Regions from separate parts of the Brachybacterium sp. AOP24-D1-21 genome, predicted to be linked through region 1. Evidence: predicted binding sites of a transcription regulator. Region 1 holds the regulator's gene; each other region holds the start of a gene.
The links. Region 1 encodes HrcA, which represses chaperone genes, less so after heat shock. Its sites were predicted from a motif close to TTNGCACTCGNNNNNNNCGAGTGCNAA; they were not measured.
Positions count from the first base shown of each region.

Region 2: the regulator HrcA is predicted to act here: its motif matches at 1,994-2,020, upstream of groES (co-chaperone GroES).
Region 3: the regulator HrcA is predicted to act here: its motif matches at 2,559-2,585, upstream of groL (chaperonin GroEL).

Region 1 covers NZ_JBQSXX010000002.1:769,349-774,746, forward strand. The annotation lists gene ACT3UF_RS18160 (iron chaperone) at 1-227, shown strand, start outside; gene ACT3UF_RS18165 (DUF4870 domain-containing protein) at 303-1,004, opposite strand; gene ACT3UF_RS18170 (DUF3097 domain-containing protein) at 1,127-2,005, opposite strand; gene hrcA (heat-inducible transcriptional repressor HrcA) at 2,131-3,141, shown strand; gene dnaJ (molecular chaperone DnaJ) at 3,247-4,371, shown strand; gene ACT3UF_RS18185 (16S rRNA (uracil(1498)-N(3))-methyltransferase) at 4,392-5,180, shown strand; gene ACT3UF_RS18190 (TetR/AcrR family transcriptional regulator) at 5,185-5,398, opposite strand, start outside.
Region 2 covers NZ_JBQSXX010000001.1:2,779,335-2,784,732, reverse strand. The annotation lists gene groL (chaperonin GroEL) at 1-1,521, opposite strand, end outside; gene groES (co-chaperone GroES) at 1,536-1,832, opposite strand; gene ACT3UF_RS12470 (hypothetical protein) at 2,052-3,509, opposite strand; gene ACT3UF_RS12465 (hypothetical protein) at 3,728-3,901, shown strand; gene ACT3UF_RS12460 (metallophosphoesterase family protein) at 4,070-4,924, opposite strand; gene ACT3UF_RS12455 (molybdenum cofactor biosynthesis protein MoaE) at 5,029-5,398, opposite strand, start outside.
Region 3 covers NZ_JBQSXX010000001.1:2,672,359-2,677,756, reverse strand. The annotation lists gene ACT3UF_RS11985 (SRPBCC family protein) at 1-338, opposite strand, end outside; gene groL (chaperonin GroEL) at 735-2,372, opposite strand; gene ACT3UF_RS11975 (LytR C-terminal domain-containing protein) at 2,801-3,400, opposite strand; gene ACT3UF_RS11970 (DUF3263 domain-containing protein) at 3,464-3,940, opposite strand; gene ACT3UF_RS11965 (uracil-DNA glycosylase) at 4,069-4,746, shown strand; gene ACT3UF_RS11960 (hypothetical protein) at 4,793-5,398, opposite strand, start outside.

The sequences.
Region 1 (5,398 bases):
ATCCACGGGGCACGATCCTGTTCGTCTGCAGCGCCCACCGTCATCACGCGAACTTCACGGTCACCCCCAGCACTCGGGAGGCCTTCGCGGCGGAGCTCACCGCGTACGAGACCGGCAAGGGGAGCGTCAAGCTGCCCTATACGACGCCGGTGCCCACGGACCTGCTGCGACGGATGATCGCCCACCGCGTCCGCGAGTTCGAGCACGACGGCGTGAACTGGATGTGAGGGCAGCGGAAGAGCCCCCGGGATCGTGGGATCCCGAGGGCTCTCGTGCTCATGGTGCAGTGGACGCCGGGCCGGTCACTTCACCAGGCGGAGGTTGAACGGGTAGGCCCAGTACTCGCCCTGGTTGGCCTTGACCGCGCCGACGATCGAGAACACCAGCTGAAGAAGTGCGGGGAGCCCGACCAGCGGGTACAGGATCGAGCCGACGCCGAGAGTGAAGATGGTCAGGATCGTGATCACGATGGTGAGGGCAACCTGAGCGATGAGCACGGCGATCGCGCCGTTGAGCGCTTCGGTGGCGTGGAAGCGCACGAAGCGATCGCGGTCCTTGTACATCAGGAAGATGATCAGCGGGCCGACCCAGCCGAGGAAGCCCCAGCTGATCACGTGCCCGAGGACCACGGCGAGCTGCGAGAACATCCCCCACATGCGGGAGTCGGAGCGATTCAGCGGCTGACCGCTCAGGGGCCCCTCGTAGACACCCTTGGTGCCGGGAGCCGGCTGGTCCGTCTGCTCCCCGCCCGGCGCCCCACCCGGTGCGCCACCCTGCGCGCGATATGCGCTGTGGCCCGCAGGAGCGGGAGCCGGCGCGGCGAGATGGGGGGCCTGCGCCGCGGGCTCACCGGCGCTCGGCGGCGACGGGACGCGAGAGGCGTCGGGACCGTAGGCGAAGGGGTCGTGCGGATGCAGCGAGGGATCCGAGGTGGGGGCGGCCTGCTCGGCGGGGGTGCCGGGCTCGATGCCGAACGGATCATGCGGATGCGGAGTCTGGCTCATGGTTCCTTCTTCGGGACGGGCCGGCTCTCACGCCGGCGACGGGCTGATGCAGCCAGCCTATAGAGCATCGCCTGCGGCGTCCGCGTGGCGTGCCGCCGTATCGACCGGGGGTTAACCCCCAGTCAGGAGTGGTCCACGGTCACGAAGTCGATGAGCTCCTCGATGCGGCCCGAGAGCGTCGGCTCGACGTCGGCGTAGGAGCGGACGGTCGACAGGATCCGCTTCCAGCCGAGTCCGATATCGGACTTGTCCGCATGGGGCCAGCCGAGCGCGGCGAGGGAGCCGACCTTGATGTCGGTGCCCTTGGGGATGTGCGGCCATGCCGTGAGCCCCACCCGGGCGGGTTTGACCGCCTGCCAGACATCGACGTACGGGTGTCCGACCACCGTGACATTGCCTCGGGCGCCAGGCAGCGCCATGACCTCGGCGGCGATGCGGGACTCCTTCGAACCCTTCACAAGATGATCCACGAGGATCCCGAGCCGGCGCCCGGGAGAAGGTCCGAACTCACGCACGCGCTCGGCGAGGTTGTCCGCGCCCTCGAGCTGTTCGACGACGATGCCCTCGATGCGCAGGTCGTGGCCCCACACCTTCTGCACCAGCTCCGCATCATGGGTGCCCTCGACCCAGATCCGGGAGGCGCGGGCGGTGCGTGCCTTCGCCCCTTCGACGAAGACGGACCCGGAGGCGGAGCGCCGGCGCACGGGTGCGGAGGCAGTCGCGACGGCGCGGGTGAGCACCACGGGCTGTCCATCGATCATGAAGCCGGGGCCCAGTGGGAACGTCCGGCGGACGCCGCGGCCGTCCTCCAGCTCGACCACGAGCTCTCCGGCGATCTTCTCCACGCGGGTCACCGCGCCGGTGAACCCCGTGGAGGCCTCCTCGGCGACCAGGCCCCGCTGAGCGGGGACCTCGCGGGCCACGGGACGGCGACGATGATGGGCGGGCGGACCGGAGGACAGCACGTCGCGGCCGTACCGGTCGGGGAAGTCAGCAGGCACGCGCGACACCGTACACCCGTGGCGAACGCCTCCCCGCGCAGCGCGCCGGGGCGCGTAGGATTGGCACCTGGCATGAGAGAGTGCCAAATGAGAGACCACGACTTTGGACGCACGCAGCGCAGGAGGTGAGCGAGACGGACGCCCGCAAGCTCCAGATCCTCGGCGCGATCGTCGAGGACTACGTCTCCACCCGCGAGCCCGTCGGCTCCAAGTCGCTCCTGGAACGCCACGAGCTCGGGGTCTCCGCTGCGACAGTGCGCAACGACATGTCGCTGCTCGAGGAGGAGGGGCTGATCCATCAGCCGCATACCTCGGCGGGGCGTGTCCCCACCGACAAGGGCTACCGCACCTTCGTCGACCACGTCGCCACCATCAAGCCGCTCTCCGCCCCCGAACGCCGGGCGATCCGTACGCTGCTCGAGGACTCGGGCGATGTCGAGGAGCTGCTGGCTCGGACCGTGCGGGTGCTGGCGCAGCTCACCCAGCAGGTCGCGATGGTGCAGTACCCGGCCCGCAGGCAGGCCCGGATCCGGCATGTCGAACTGGTCAAGGTCGCCGACTCCCTGCTGCTGGTGGTGCTGATCACCGAGTCCGGCCGGGTGGATCAGCGCACCGTGCCTATCAACGCCGGCAAACCTGCCGAGTACTACGCGGTGCTGCGCGACCAGCTCAATCGTGTCGTCGCAGGCCGCGAGGTCACCGACCTCGCCACGCCGCTGGAGGACTTCCTCGAAGCGCTCACGCCCCCGGAGCGACCGGCCGCCGCCGAGGTGTCCGAGGCTCTCGCCGCGCTCGCAGCGACTCGTGCCGAGGGCCGGATCATGATGGCCGGCACCGCGAACATCGCGCGATCGGCTGAGGACTTCGCCCGTGACGTCGAGCCGTTGCTGGACGTGCTCGAGGAGCAGCTGGTGCTGCTGCGCCTGTTCACCGAGATGCACGCCTCGCCGGGCGCCGTCGAGGTGCGCATCGGGACCGAGCTCCAGGACCGGGCGCTGCATCAGGCCGCGGTCGTCGGCGCCGGGTACGGTGTCGGCTCGCATGTCGCGATCCTGGGACCCAGCCGGATGGATTACGTCACCGGCATCTCGACCGTCCAGGCCATCGCCCGTTACGTCTCCCGCTTTCTCGAATAGCCTCGGGCGGGCTCCGCGGGCTCACCCCCGCCCGGCCGCCCATGCCACTCGACGCCCCGTGCCCGCCGCCCGCGGCACCGACTCCCCGGTAAGGACCCCACTGCAGTGAACGACGATTACTACGACCTCCTCGGCGTCTCCCGCGAAGCGACGACTGATGAGATCAAGAAGGCGTACCGCAAGCTCGCCCGCACGCTCCACCCGGACGTCAATCCGGACCCCGAGGCGGCCGAGAAGTTCAAGCGGGTCTCCCAGGCCTACGAGACCCTCTCCCATGCGGACAAGCGCCGGCAGTACGACATGGGTGGCGGCCCGGGCATGGGCGGCTTCCCCGGTGGCGGCGGTGGCGGCTTCGACTTCAACGACATCTTCGACATGTTCGCCGGCGCCTCCGGCATGCGCGGCCGCAACCAGGGCCCCGTGCCCCGCCAGCGACGTGGCGGAGATGTGCTGCGCCGTGTGAAGATCGACCTGCGTGACGTGGTCTTCGGCACCGAGGAGAAGGTCACCTTCCGCACCGCAGTGCTGTGCGAGCGCTGCACCGGTTCCTGCTGCGAGCCCGGCACCAGCCCCACCCGCTGCACCGCCTGCAACGGCTCCGGCCACGTCCAGCGCGTCGCCCAGTCGCTGCTGGGCCAGATGGTCACCATGGCACCCTGCCCCACCTGCGAGGGCCACGGCGATGTGATCGAGAGCCCCTGCACCGGCTGCTCCGGTCATGGCCGCACCGCCTCCGAGCGCACGGTGACCGTGCGGATCCCCTCCGGTGTCGAGAACGGCACTCGGATCCAGCTGCGCGGAGAGGGCGAGACGGGCGAGGCGGGCGGGCCCTCCGGCGACCTCTTCGTCGAGCTGGCCGTCACCGACCACGAGATGTTCGAGCGGTCGGGCGACGACCTGGTCACCACGATCGCGGTCCCCATGACCACCGCCGCGCTCGGCGCCACCATCCCGCTGGATACCTTCGACGGCCCTCAGGATCTCGATGTGCGCCCCGGCTCGCAGCCCGGTGAGGAGATCGTCCTGAAGGGGCTCGGCGTCACCCCGCTGCGCCGCGAACGCCGCGGTGACATCCGCGTGGTGCTCGATGTGGATGTCCCCACCTCGCTCACCGAGGAGGAGCGGGATCTGCTCCAGCAGCTCGCCGCGCTGCGCGGCGACGAGACCACACGCCGCACCAAGGGCCACGGCCCGTTCGCGAAGCTCCGCGAGCGCCTGCGCGACTTCTGAGACCGACGGGAGAGCACCTGATGCCCACCACGCCGCCGAGCTTCCTGATCCTCGACGACACCCTGGCCGCCGTCGTCGCGGGCGATGCCCTGGTACTGGCGGGCGACGAGGGCCGACACGCCGCGAAGGTGGCGCGGATCGGCGTGGGGGAGCAGGTGCTGCTCACCGACGCCCCCGGCCGTCAGGTCCTCGCCGAGGTGACCGCCGCCCGCAAGGAGGCGCTGGACCTGTGCCTTCTCGCGGACCCCTCACCGGCCGTGCAGCGCCTGCCTCGCCTCACCCTGGTGCAGGCCCTGGCCACCGGCGGGCGCGACGAGCAGGCCGTGGAATCGGCCACCGAGCTCGGGGTCGACCGGGTGGTGCCGTGGATCGCGCGGCGCTCGGTGTCCGTCTGGCGCGGGGAGAAGCTGCGTAAGGGACGCACCAAGTGGGAGGCGACCGTGCGCGCTGCGGTCAAGCAGTGCCGTCGGCCCGGCATCCCCGCGGTCGGCGAGCCCGTGACCACGCCGCAGCTGGTCGCTGACCTGCGAGGACGAGAGGTCGAGGGGACGCTGGTGCTGGTGCTCCACGAGCAGGAGTCCGTGGGCCTGATGAGCCTCGCCGAGGATCTGCGCTCCGCGAGCGAGGACGGTCTCGAGGAGATCCTCGTGATCGTCGGCCCCGAGGGCGGCATCGATCCTGAGGAGCTCGCTCAGCTGCGCGAGACCGGCGCCCGCTCTGTGCTGCTCGGTCCCGAGGTGCTGCGCTCCTCGACCGCCGGCCCCGCCGCGATCGCTGTGCTCAGCGCCCTGGTGGGGCGCTGGGGCTGAGGCCTCACCTGCGGTCCGCCGCCGTCGGCGGGGTCGCAGGATCCATCAACCAGGCCGGCATCAGTACGGTCAGGTGCGCCATCACATCGTCCACCGTCGCCTCGAGCTCCCCGCGCACCCACATGCCGAGCAGGTGCGTGTATGCGGCAGCGAGGGCGGAGCTGATGGCCTCGGCGCTGATCCCCTCCGGCGGCGTGGCGACCTTCTCCAGCCGCGCC
Region 2 (5,398 bases), on a different contig from region 1:
CGAGGCGGCGTTCCGCAGGGCGGAGCGCGTGACCTTGACGGGGTCGATGATGCCGGCTGCCACCAGGTCGACGTACTCGCCGGTCGCGGCGTTCAGGCCGGTGCCGAGAGCGGCCTCCCGGACCTTCTCGACCACGACGTAGCCCTCGAGGCCGGCGTTCTCGGCGATCCAGCGCAGCGGCTCGACGACGGCGCGGGCGACGGCGCGCACGCCGACAGCCTCATCGCCCTCGAGGCCGAGGCCGTCCTCAAGGATGGAGGACGCCTGGACGATGGCGCTTCCGCCACCGGAGACGATGCCCTCCTCGATCGCAGCGCGGGTCGCGGAGACCGCGTCCTCGATGCGCATCTTCTTCTCCTTGAGCTCCACCTCGGTGTGAGCCCCGACCTTGATCACGGCGACACCGCCAGCCAGCTTCGCGAGACGCTCCTGGAGCTTCTCACGATCCCAGTCGGAGTCGGTGTTCTCGATCTCGGCGCGGATCTGCGCGACCCGATCGGCGACGGCCTGGTCATCGCCAGCGCCGCCCACGATGGTGGTCGAATCCTTGGTGACGACGATGCGGCCGGCCTGGCCGAGCACCTCGGTGCCGACGGTCTTGAGATCCAGACCGAGGTCAGAGGTGACCACCTGGGCGCCGGTGAGCACCGCGATGTCCTGCAGCATCGCCTTGCGGCGATCGCCGAACGCGGGAGCCTTGACCGCTGCACCCTTGAAGGTGCCACGGATCTTGTTGACGACCAGCGTGGACAGGGCCTCGCCGTCGACGTCCTCCGCGATGATGAACAGCGGCTTGCCACCCTCGACGACCTTCTCCAGCAGCGGCAGGATGTCCGCCACGGCCGAGATCTTGCCCTGGTGCAGCAGCACCTGGGCGTCCTCGAGGACGGTCTCCTGGCGGTCTGCGTCGGTGACGAAGTGCGGGGAGATGTAGCCCTTGTCGAACTGCATGCCCTCGGTGAAGTCGAGCTCCATCGCCGTGGTGGAGGACTCCTCCACGGTGATGACGCCGTCCTTGCCGACCTTGTCGAACGCCTCGGCGAGCAGGTCGCCGATCTCGGTGTCCTGGCTCGAGACGGAGGCGACGGAGGCGATCTGGGCCTTCCCGTCGACCGGCGTGGCGATCTCGCCGAGCTTCTCGGAGAGCGCCTCGACGGCCTTCTCGATGCCGCGCTTCAGCGCTGCCGGGGCAGCGCCGGAGGTGACGTTGCGCAGACCTTCGTGCACGATGGCCTGGGCGAGGACGGTGGCGGTGGTGGTGCCGTCGCCGGCCACGTCGTTGGTCTTGGTCGCGACCTCCTTGGTGAGCTGAGCGCCGAGGTTCTCGTAGGGATCCTCGAGCTCGATCTCACGGGCGATGGTCACGCCGTCGTTCGTGATGGTGGGTGCGCCCCACTTCTTGTCGAGGACGACGTTGCGGCCGCGGGGGCCGAGCGTCACCTTGACGGTGTTGGCGAGCTTGTCGACGCCACGCTCGAGGGCGCGCCGGGCGTCCTCGTTGTAGATAATCTCCTTGGCCATAAAGCTCAGTCCGCTCAGTTCTCGATGATTGCGAGGATGTCGCGGGCGCCGAGGACGAGGAACTCCTCGCCGCCGTACTTCAGCTCGGTGCCGCCGTACTTGGAGAAGACGACCTTGTCGCCGACCTTGACGTCCATCGGGACGCGCTGACCGTTATCGTCGAAGCGGCCGGCGCCGATGGCGACGACCTCGCCCTCCTGGGGCTTCTCCTTCGCGGTGTCCGGGATGACCAGGCCGGAGGCGGTGGTCTGCTCCGCCTCGAGCGGCTTGACGACGACGCGATCCTCGAGGGGCTTGATGGAGACCGACATGCGGCTCACTCCTTCATGAAGAGATGACTCTGCTTGAGTTCTGGGTGGTGGGGATCCGTTCCCGATCGTCGTCGCGGTGCCGACCGGGGGAAGATCCCTCTGCGGCAGTCTCTGGCACTCTCGGCCGTCGACTGCCAACGAGCCCCACTGTAGAACCCTCGCTGGCACTCATGCAAGACGAGTGCTAGAACGATGTCGTCCCGCGGCCCGGTTTCGGCTCTATCCCAGCTTCGGCCGCAGGGTCCTTGCCCGCGCCTCACCCCGGACCGAGCCGGCGATTCCGCCGAGGATCGTGGCCGCCGCAGGCAGGGCCAGCGCCCACACGGCCCACCACCCGACGTCCAGCTTCTCGTTCCGCCATGGGCCGAAGGCGTCCCACGGGAAGGTGTCCTTCGGATCGATCAGGAGTGCCACCAGGAACGGCAGGAAGAACAGCAGGCTGGAGATCACCGAGCCGAAGCGCGCTGCCGTCACCCGAGTCCGGCGAGCGGGCGTGGCGTCGGCGACGGTGCGCATCCCCGGCTGCACCAGTTCGGACTGATCGATCGGGGCGAGCCATCCGGTCCAGTACGACAGCGGCAGGACGGCGATCAGCACCAGCACCGTCGGCCCCGGCCAGAGCGGCGGGAGCTCCGCGGACCGACCGAGGATTCCCGGCAGGTCGACCCCACCGGCTCCGAGGAACCACAGCAGGAGCCAGCCGAGGACCACCAGGCTCAGCGCCCACAGGATCGCCGTGGACCCCATCAGCGCCCGTCGCGCGCCGGGACGCGCATCCCGCTCATCGATCTCTCGGAAGAACGTCGAGTGGGCCCGTCGCCAGCGGCGCTGGTAGTCCTGATGGCGGGCCACCTCCGCGTCCTCGACGGGATCAGGCCGCTCCCCCGGAGGAACCCAGTCTTGCCGGAGCAGCTTGAGCCCCTTGGTGATCGCAGCGGTCAGCACGACCCGGGAGGAGAGCACGCGCAGGGGCAGCAGGCGATCGAGGGTCTCGCGCGGGATCGACCGGATCACTCCGACCAGGCGCCCCATCTCGCCGAGGCCCGGTGCGCGAGGTCTGGTCTCGAGCTCCGAGGCGGCGAAGAGGCCCTCCCCCTCGTGCGTTTCGAGACTCTTCGCCAGGGCCGCATATCCCTCAGCAGCAGCCGTGTCGAGATCGGAACGGGCGAGGACTTCACGCAGCGCCACGATCCAGGAGCGGGCGGCACGATGGTCGATGCCGATCAGCTCGGTGCGGATCCTGAGGGTCCGCAGCCGACCCAGCGTCTCCTCGAGGAGGTCGAGCACGACAGTGCCCGCCTCGCGGGCCCAGCGCACGGCGTGCGGGGCCGGCAGGATGGCACTGAGCTCCTCCTCGGTGAATTCCCGGGACTCGAAGCGGCTCATCGCGTCCTCGAGGCGTTCCAGGTCCCGATCGGTCTCGATGCCTTCGAGGCGCGGGATCACGTATCCGGCCTTCCCGAAGACCTCCCGGGCCTCGTCGAGGGTCGCCTGGACCACGGCGAGCCGGCGCACGCTCGAGCGACGCACTCCCAGGGCGAGGAGCAGCTGTCCGAGCGCCACCCAGAGGAAGGTCTCGTCCAGGAGCGCGCGGACCCAGCGGGGCAGCCGTCCGCCGCCGCCGGGCCCCCGCTCCGAGAGCCGAGCCAGGAACCGCTCCAGCAGCCAGTCGCGCATGGGTGGGGCCCTCTCCTGTCAGCGGGTCATGTCGGCGGGTCGTGTCGGCAGGACGAGCACCAGGTCACACACTTTTTGTGAGGCTGGCAACTTGTGCGGTCGGAGTGAATGCGGAGCCGCCCGGCCGCGCGTTATAACAGAAGTATCGATGACGTCGAGGCACCTGCGATCCAGGGCCCGGCCGATCACCTCACTCCGAACCGAAGGGGACCCCGATCATGACTTTCCTCCGCTCTCTCAGCTCCGCACTGAGCCGACTCTCCGAACGCATGCAGGGACAGGACGTCGAGCGCCACAACGCCGTGCCGAACAACCGCCTCGGCGGGGACTACGCCGCAGTGGCACGCGCTCGCTCCAGCCAGGGCATCAGCCCTCTCGGCATGGGTCGCTGACGCCACCCGAGCATCTTCACGAAGCCCCTGCAGAACTCGTCTGCAGGGGCTTTTTCGTGTCCGGATGCTGGTTCATCCCCGGGGCCGATGCTGACTCCGCTCCCGGGTCAGGTCGGGTCCGTCCGGATGCTCCGCCTCAGCGCCCTGCAGCCTCAGCGCCCTGTAGCCTCAGCGCCCTGCAGCCTCCACGATCTGCGCGACCTGCTCGGGACTGAAGCGGTAGACGGGGACCTCGGCGTCTTCTGCGGTATCCCCCAGGTTCGGGAACACAGAGCTGAACACCCGCGGCGCACCCTGGCCGAGCTCGACCACGCTCGCGCCGGACAGCGCCAGCGCCTTCTCGCTGGCAGCTGCGGTGACGGGGTCCACCACATTGGTGATCCCCGGGGCAACGTGGACCGGGATCCCGGCGATCGCCCCGTTCATCTCGTGGTGGTAGTGGCCGGAGAGCACGATGCGCACGTCCGTCCCCTCGAGCACGGCGGCGAGCTCGTCGAGCCCGTCGAGGTCCAGTCCGCGCAGCAGGGTGGTCGCTCCCACGAGCGGGGGATGATGGATCGCGAGCACCGTCCCGGCGGCGACGGGCTCGGCCAGCACGTCCCGCAGCCACTGGAGCTGTGCCGGCTCGAGGTGTCCGTAGCCGGCCCCGGGGACGCTCGAATCCAGCACCACCACGCGGCCGCCCCCGCCCACCTGCACCACCCGGTCCTGGCGGGAGGCGAGGTGCTGACCGGGGTCGATCTCCTCGCTGTAGACGCTGGAGACGTCATGGTTGCCCATCACGACGACCAGCGGCGCCCCGAGCGACGCCGCGAAAGGATCGAGGATCTCGTGCAGCAGGCGGTAGCTCTCCGCGGTGCCGTCCTCGGAGGCGTCCCCGGTGTGGACCACCACATCGATGTCGCGCAAGCCCTCGAGGCGGGTCAGCACGCCGGCCAGGGCGGCGGTGGTGTCGATGCGGTCGTAATGGCGGGCCGACGGATCGCCGTAGAGATGGGTGTCGGTCAGGTGCAGGATGCGCATGGGAGCACCGTAGCCATCGCGGGTGTCCGGCAGGTGAAGCCCGCGAAGTGCGCCGACGGGCGCCTCCTGCTGGCCGAACTCAGCCCAGGGCCTGCTGGCCGGACTCAGCCCAGCGCGCCGACCCATTCGCTCTCGCCGTCGTCGAAGACCTGGTGCTTCCAGATCGGGACCCGCTGCTTGACGGTGTCGACCAGCTCGTCGCAGGCGACAAAGGCCTGCTTGCGATGCGGTGCGGCGACGGCGCAGACGAGCGCGGAGTCGCCGATCTCGAGCGGACCGAACCGGTGGGCGACGGCGATGAGAATATCGGGATAACGCTCTGCGATCTCCCGGGCGACCTGGGCGATCACCTCCCCGGCGGTGGGATGGGCGGAGTACTCCAAGCGCTCGACGCCCCGCCCGCCGTCGTGGTCGCGCACCACTCCATCGAAGGTGACCACGGCGCCGCAGCGTGGATCGGTCACCGCCTGGATC
Region 3 (5,398 bases), on a different contig from region 1:
GAACAAGGTAACGGGGTGAGCGTGTACTCGGTCAGCTCCGTACCGCCGCCCGCGGCCGGCCGCAGCCGGTACCCCCACTGGGCACGGCCGGGTCCCACCGACAAGGCGAAGTGCTCTCCCGGGGTGGCCGCGATGACTTCGGAGGTGGTCTGCCATTCGCGCTCCGGGGTGCGGTTGAACCCCGTGAAGCGGGCGCCCACTCCTCGCTGCTCGCTGTCCCACTCGCAGCGCAGGCACTGCTGACTCCACTCGCCCGTCCGCGTGACGTCGCTGATCAGCGCGTACACCTCGTCCGGGGTGGAGGGGACGACGATCGAATCCTGCATCTCGTAGGTCATGGCTCCATTGTCCCCGCGCCCGACTGCGTCGTGGCTGGCGGCCGCGCGGAGCAGGTGATCAGTCCTGGACCTCGACCAGAGACACCCGGACCGTTCACGGGTTCGTCATCGAGGCCTCGCTCCGAGCATCATCTCGAGATGCTCCGCTCGCTCCCGGGCGACCTGCTCCCGCAGTCGGCGGCGTCGTGCCGCCTCCCGGCACTGCTGATGCTCGCCATTGCCCTCGAGACAGGGTCAAGGGCCCAGGGTGAGCACCGGGGATGGGGAGGAGTGCGGCAGCAGGGCCACCGGACAGCGCAGGGCTGGATACCGCTGGGCCGGACAGCACAGTGCCCCGACCCTCCGGAGAGGATCGGGGCACTGCGGTGCTCCGGTGGGAGCGGCGTGATCAGGAGATCACATCATGCCGCCCATTCCGCCCATGCCACCCATGTCGTCGCCGCCGCCGGCCGGGGCCTTGGGCTCCGGCTTGTCGGCCACGACGGCCTCGGTGGTGAGGAACAGGCCCGCGATCGACGCCGCGTTCTGCAGCGCGGAGCGGGTGACCTTGACCGGGTCGATGATCCCGGCGGCGATCAGATCCTCATACACACCGGTCGCGGCGTTCAGGCCCTGGCCGACGGGGAGGTGCTTGACCTTCTCCGCGACGACGCCGCCCTCGAGACCGGCGTTGACCGCGATCTGCTTGAGCGGGGCCTCGATGGCGACCTTGACGATGTTCGCCCCGGTGGCCTCGTCACCCTCGAGGGTGAGCTTGCTGAAGGTGTCGGCACCGGCCTGCAGCAGCGCGACGCCGCCACCGGCGACGACGCCCTCATCCACAGCAGCCTTGGCGTTGCGCACGGCATCCTCGATGCGGTGCTTGCGCTCCTTGAGCTCCACCTCGGTGGCGGCGCCGGCCTTGATGACGGCCACGCCGCCGGCCAGCTTCGCGAGGCGCTCCTGGAGCTTCTCGCGGTCGTAGTCCGAGTCGGAGTTCTCGATCTCGGTGCGGATCTGGGACACGCGACCGGCGATGCGCTCGGCGTCGCCGGAGCCCTCGACGATGGTGGTCTCGTCCTTGGTCACGACGACCTTGCGGGCCTGGCCGAGCAGCTCGAGCCCGGCGGTCTCCAGCTTCAGGCCGACCTCCTCGGAGATGACCTGGCCACCGGTGAGGATGGCCATGTCCTCGAGCATCGCCTTACGACGATCGCCGAAGCCCGGTGCCTTGACGGCGACGGACTTGAAGGAGCCGCGCAGCTTGTTGACCACGAGCACCGCGAGCGCCTCGCCGTCGACATCCTCGGCGAGGATCGCGAGCGGCTTGCCGGACTGGATGACCTTCTCCAGCAGCGGCAGCAGATCCTTGACGGAGGAGATCTTCGAGGAGATCAGCAGGATGTAGGGGTCCTCGAGGACCGTCTCCTGGCGATCGGCGTCGGTGACGAAGTAGGGCGAGATGTAGCCCTTGTCGAACCGCATGCCCTCGGTGAGCTCCAGCTCGAGGCCCATGGTGTTGGACTCCTCGACCGTGATCACGCCTTCCTTGCCGACCTTGTCCAGCGCCTCGGCGATGAGCTCGCCGATGGCCGGGTCAGCGGCGGAGATGGCTGCGGTGGAGGCGATCTGCTCCTTGGTCTCGATCTCGTGAGCCTGCGAGAGCAGGGTCTCCGTGACGGCTGCCACGGCCTTGTCGATGCCGCGCTTGAGCGCGATCGGGTTGGCGCCGGCGGCCACGTTGCGCAGCCCCTCCTTGACGAGGGCCTGTGCGAGGACGGTGGCGGTGGTGGTGCCGTCGCCGGCGATGTCGTCCGTCTTCTTGGCGACCTCCTTCACCAGCTCCGCGCCGATCTTCTCGTAGGGATCGTCGAGCTCGATCTCCTTGGCGATCGACACGCCGTCGTTGGTGATGGTGGGCGCGCCCCAGGACTTCTCGAGCACGACGTTGCGGCCCTTGGGGCCGAGGGTGACCTTGACGGCGTTCGCGAGCTGGTTCATTCCCCGCTCGAGGCCGCGCCGGGCCTCCTCGTCGTATGCGATGAGCTTGGCCATTGTGGAATCTCTCCCGTGTGGTGTGGTGTCCACCCGACCCTGTGCCCGCGACGGACGAGAGCCGACGCCGTGTTCATGTCCCACAGCGGCGACCCCCTCACGGGGCCGGAATGTTCGTGGTCGGCGAAGCGGTGGACCGCCTGCCGATCGTGCCCCCGGTGCGCGCGAGCTCGAGCGCACGAGGCGCTGTCACTCTCGATCACCGAGTGCCAGATCATCATAAGCACTCGAAGGCGGAGAGTGCTAACTCTCTGCTCATGGCGGACACATCGGTCGAGTCGCTGTCGGGTCGCAGTCGCTTCGCCCTGTGTCAGAGCTCCGCGCTGCGGAGCCCTCCGGAACGGCCCGGGAATCAGGAGAGCGACAGGCGCCGACCTCCTGGGTCGCCGCCTGCCGCTCGAGCCTCCTGCTGTCGAGAGCGAGCTCTGTCAGCCTTCGCCCTCGGCGTCACCGCCGGCATCGCCGGGCTCAGCCACGGCGACCAGGGTGATGCGGGCGTCGTACTCGTCGCTCTGACGGGCTTCGCCGGCGCCGGCGCGCTCGGCGAGAGCCTGAGCGGTGTCCGCGTCGCCCTCGTCGCGGTAGAAGACCACCGGCTCCTGCTGGGCGTTGTCCGAGGTGGTGACGCTGACGTCCTCCCAGCCTTCACCTTCGAGGGTGTCGCGCCAGGTGCCGGCCAGGCCGTTGATGCCGCCGGCGTTGACCACCAGCACCGGAGTGGTGAGGTCGGGCTCGGGGGCGGGCTCGGCTTCCTCCTCGGCAGCGGTCTCCTCGGCGCTCTGCTCGGCGGCTTCGCTCTCGGCCGCGGCGGAGGTGGGGTCCTCTGCGCGGTCATCGCCGTTGTTGCCCATGCCTCCGATGAAGAAGAGCAGCACGACGAGCAGCACCGCGGCGGCGCCGATGATGATGATGTACAGCAGGTTCTCCCGCCAGAACGGGAGCTCGGCGCGGTGGGCGCCGTGGAAGGACACGGCGTCCGCCTCATCGTCGAAACGGTCCGGCGGGTACGGATACTGGGAATCAGCCACGGCCCCATTAAACCTGCTCCACCCGCGCCGGGTGCGGAGCACACGCCCTGCGGGTGACTCCGCTCAGGCCACTCGGTGGGTGTCGGCGGCGCCCGTGGCGCCATCCTCGGACGTGCGCCGGCCCCGCAGTCGGTGGACGACGGAGGGCGCGGCCCGCAGTGCGGCGGGCTCGTCCAGAAGTGCATTCAGACGCACGTAGTACGCGACCTTCGACAGGCCGATCTGCTCACGGATCGCCCGTTCCTTCGCGCCGACGTAGCGGAAGGTGCGACCTTCGAGGGCGAGGATCCGGCGGTCCCGCTCGCTGAGCCCGCCCTGCGGGCCGGGCAGTGACGCATCGGACATCGTGGCGGGAGTGTCGTCGCCCTGCTCCGGTTCTTCACCCGCGGAGAGCTGCTGCTCCGATTCTGTGGCCTCCACAGCCTCCACAGCCTCCAGAGCCTCCAGAGCCTCCAGAGCCTCCAGAGCCTCCGCAGCCTCGACGGTTCCCGCGGCGGCGAGCGCTGCGCGGGAAGCTCGATGAGCGATATCGGAGGACATAGCCCCAGGGTAAGGGCCGGGACGCGCCGGTCCTGTCCGGCGCGCCGCTGACCCGGCCCGGGTGGGGAACGGCTCACGCGCGCCGCTCAGCGGGGCGCCGGTGACTGGTCCGGTGGAAGACTGGAGCCGTGTCGACATCGCTCGCCGAGAACATCGCCGCCGACTGGGCTGAGGCGCTCGCGCCCGTCGAACCCCGCCTTCGGGAGCTGGAGGGGTTCCTGCGTTCCGAGGAGGACGCCGGTCGCGGCTATCTGCCCGCTCCTGATCGGGTGCTGCGCGCCTTCACGCGCCCGCTGGCCGAGGTGCGGGTGCTGATCGTCGGCCAGGATCCGTATCCGACCCCTGGCCATCCGATCGGGCTCTCCTTCGCGGTGGAGCGGGAGGTGCGCCCGCTGCCGAGGTCGCTGACGAACATCTACACGGAGCTCGAGAGCGATCTGGGGATCCCGCGCGCACCCCATGGCGATCTCTCCGCCTGGCAGGACCAGGGTGTGCTGCTGCTGAACCGGGTGCTCACCGTCGCCCCCGGGGCCGCCGCCTCACACCGTCGCCGCGGCTGGGAGGAGATCACCGGGCAGGCGCTGCGCCAGCTGGTGGCGCGCGGCGGTCCGCTGGTGGCGATCCTGTGGGGACGCGATGCCCAGTCCCTGATCCCCCTGCTGGGCGAGGTGCCGTACATCGCCAGCCCGCACCCCAGTCCGCTGTCGGCCTCGCGAGGGTTCTTCGGCTCCCGGCCGTTCTCGGGTGCGAACGCGTTGCTCGCGAAGCAGGGTGCGGCGCCGATCGACTGGCGCGTCGGGGACTGACGCGGGGACTGACGCCGGGGATTGACGCCGCCGGCGCAGCCCGGGCTCAGCCCTCGGTCCAGACCCAGCTGTCGAGGATCTGCCGGATCTCGGGAGACAGCTCCGTCGCGCCGTGGGTCTCGACCACGATCTGCACCACGTCATCGGCCACGTCGGCGCAGTACATCTCCCCCACCGCGTCCTGTCCGTCATGGGTGCCCGTGGTGCGATGCGCCGCGAGCTCCTTGCCGTCGAGGGTGATCGGGTCCAGCTCCTCGGGGTCCCCGGGCTCGTCCCAGCCGAAGCCCGTCCAGGTGGCCTGCGTGCGGCAGGTCATCACCGCGTGCAGGTCGGAGTCGAACATGTACACCGTGATGCTGTTGGTCGCGAAGCTGTAGAGGTCATCGGGGGCGATGTCCTCGTCGGCGAGCTCCGCCACTCCCACGGCATCCGCCGGGTCTGCGCTCTTGTTCAGGTCGAACCACGTCGCCGGATAGGCGAAGCTGAAGAACTCGTGCTCGAAGCTCACCAGCTCGGGTCCGCTCGCGGTCTCCGTCGGCCCCGGCGGGGAGCCCCGGTCCCGGCTCACGAGGTAGACCACCCCGCCGGTCACCGCCAGGAAGACGATCGCGAGGAGGGTGAGGACGCAGGCCAGCGCGCACCAGAAACCGGT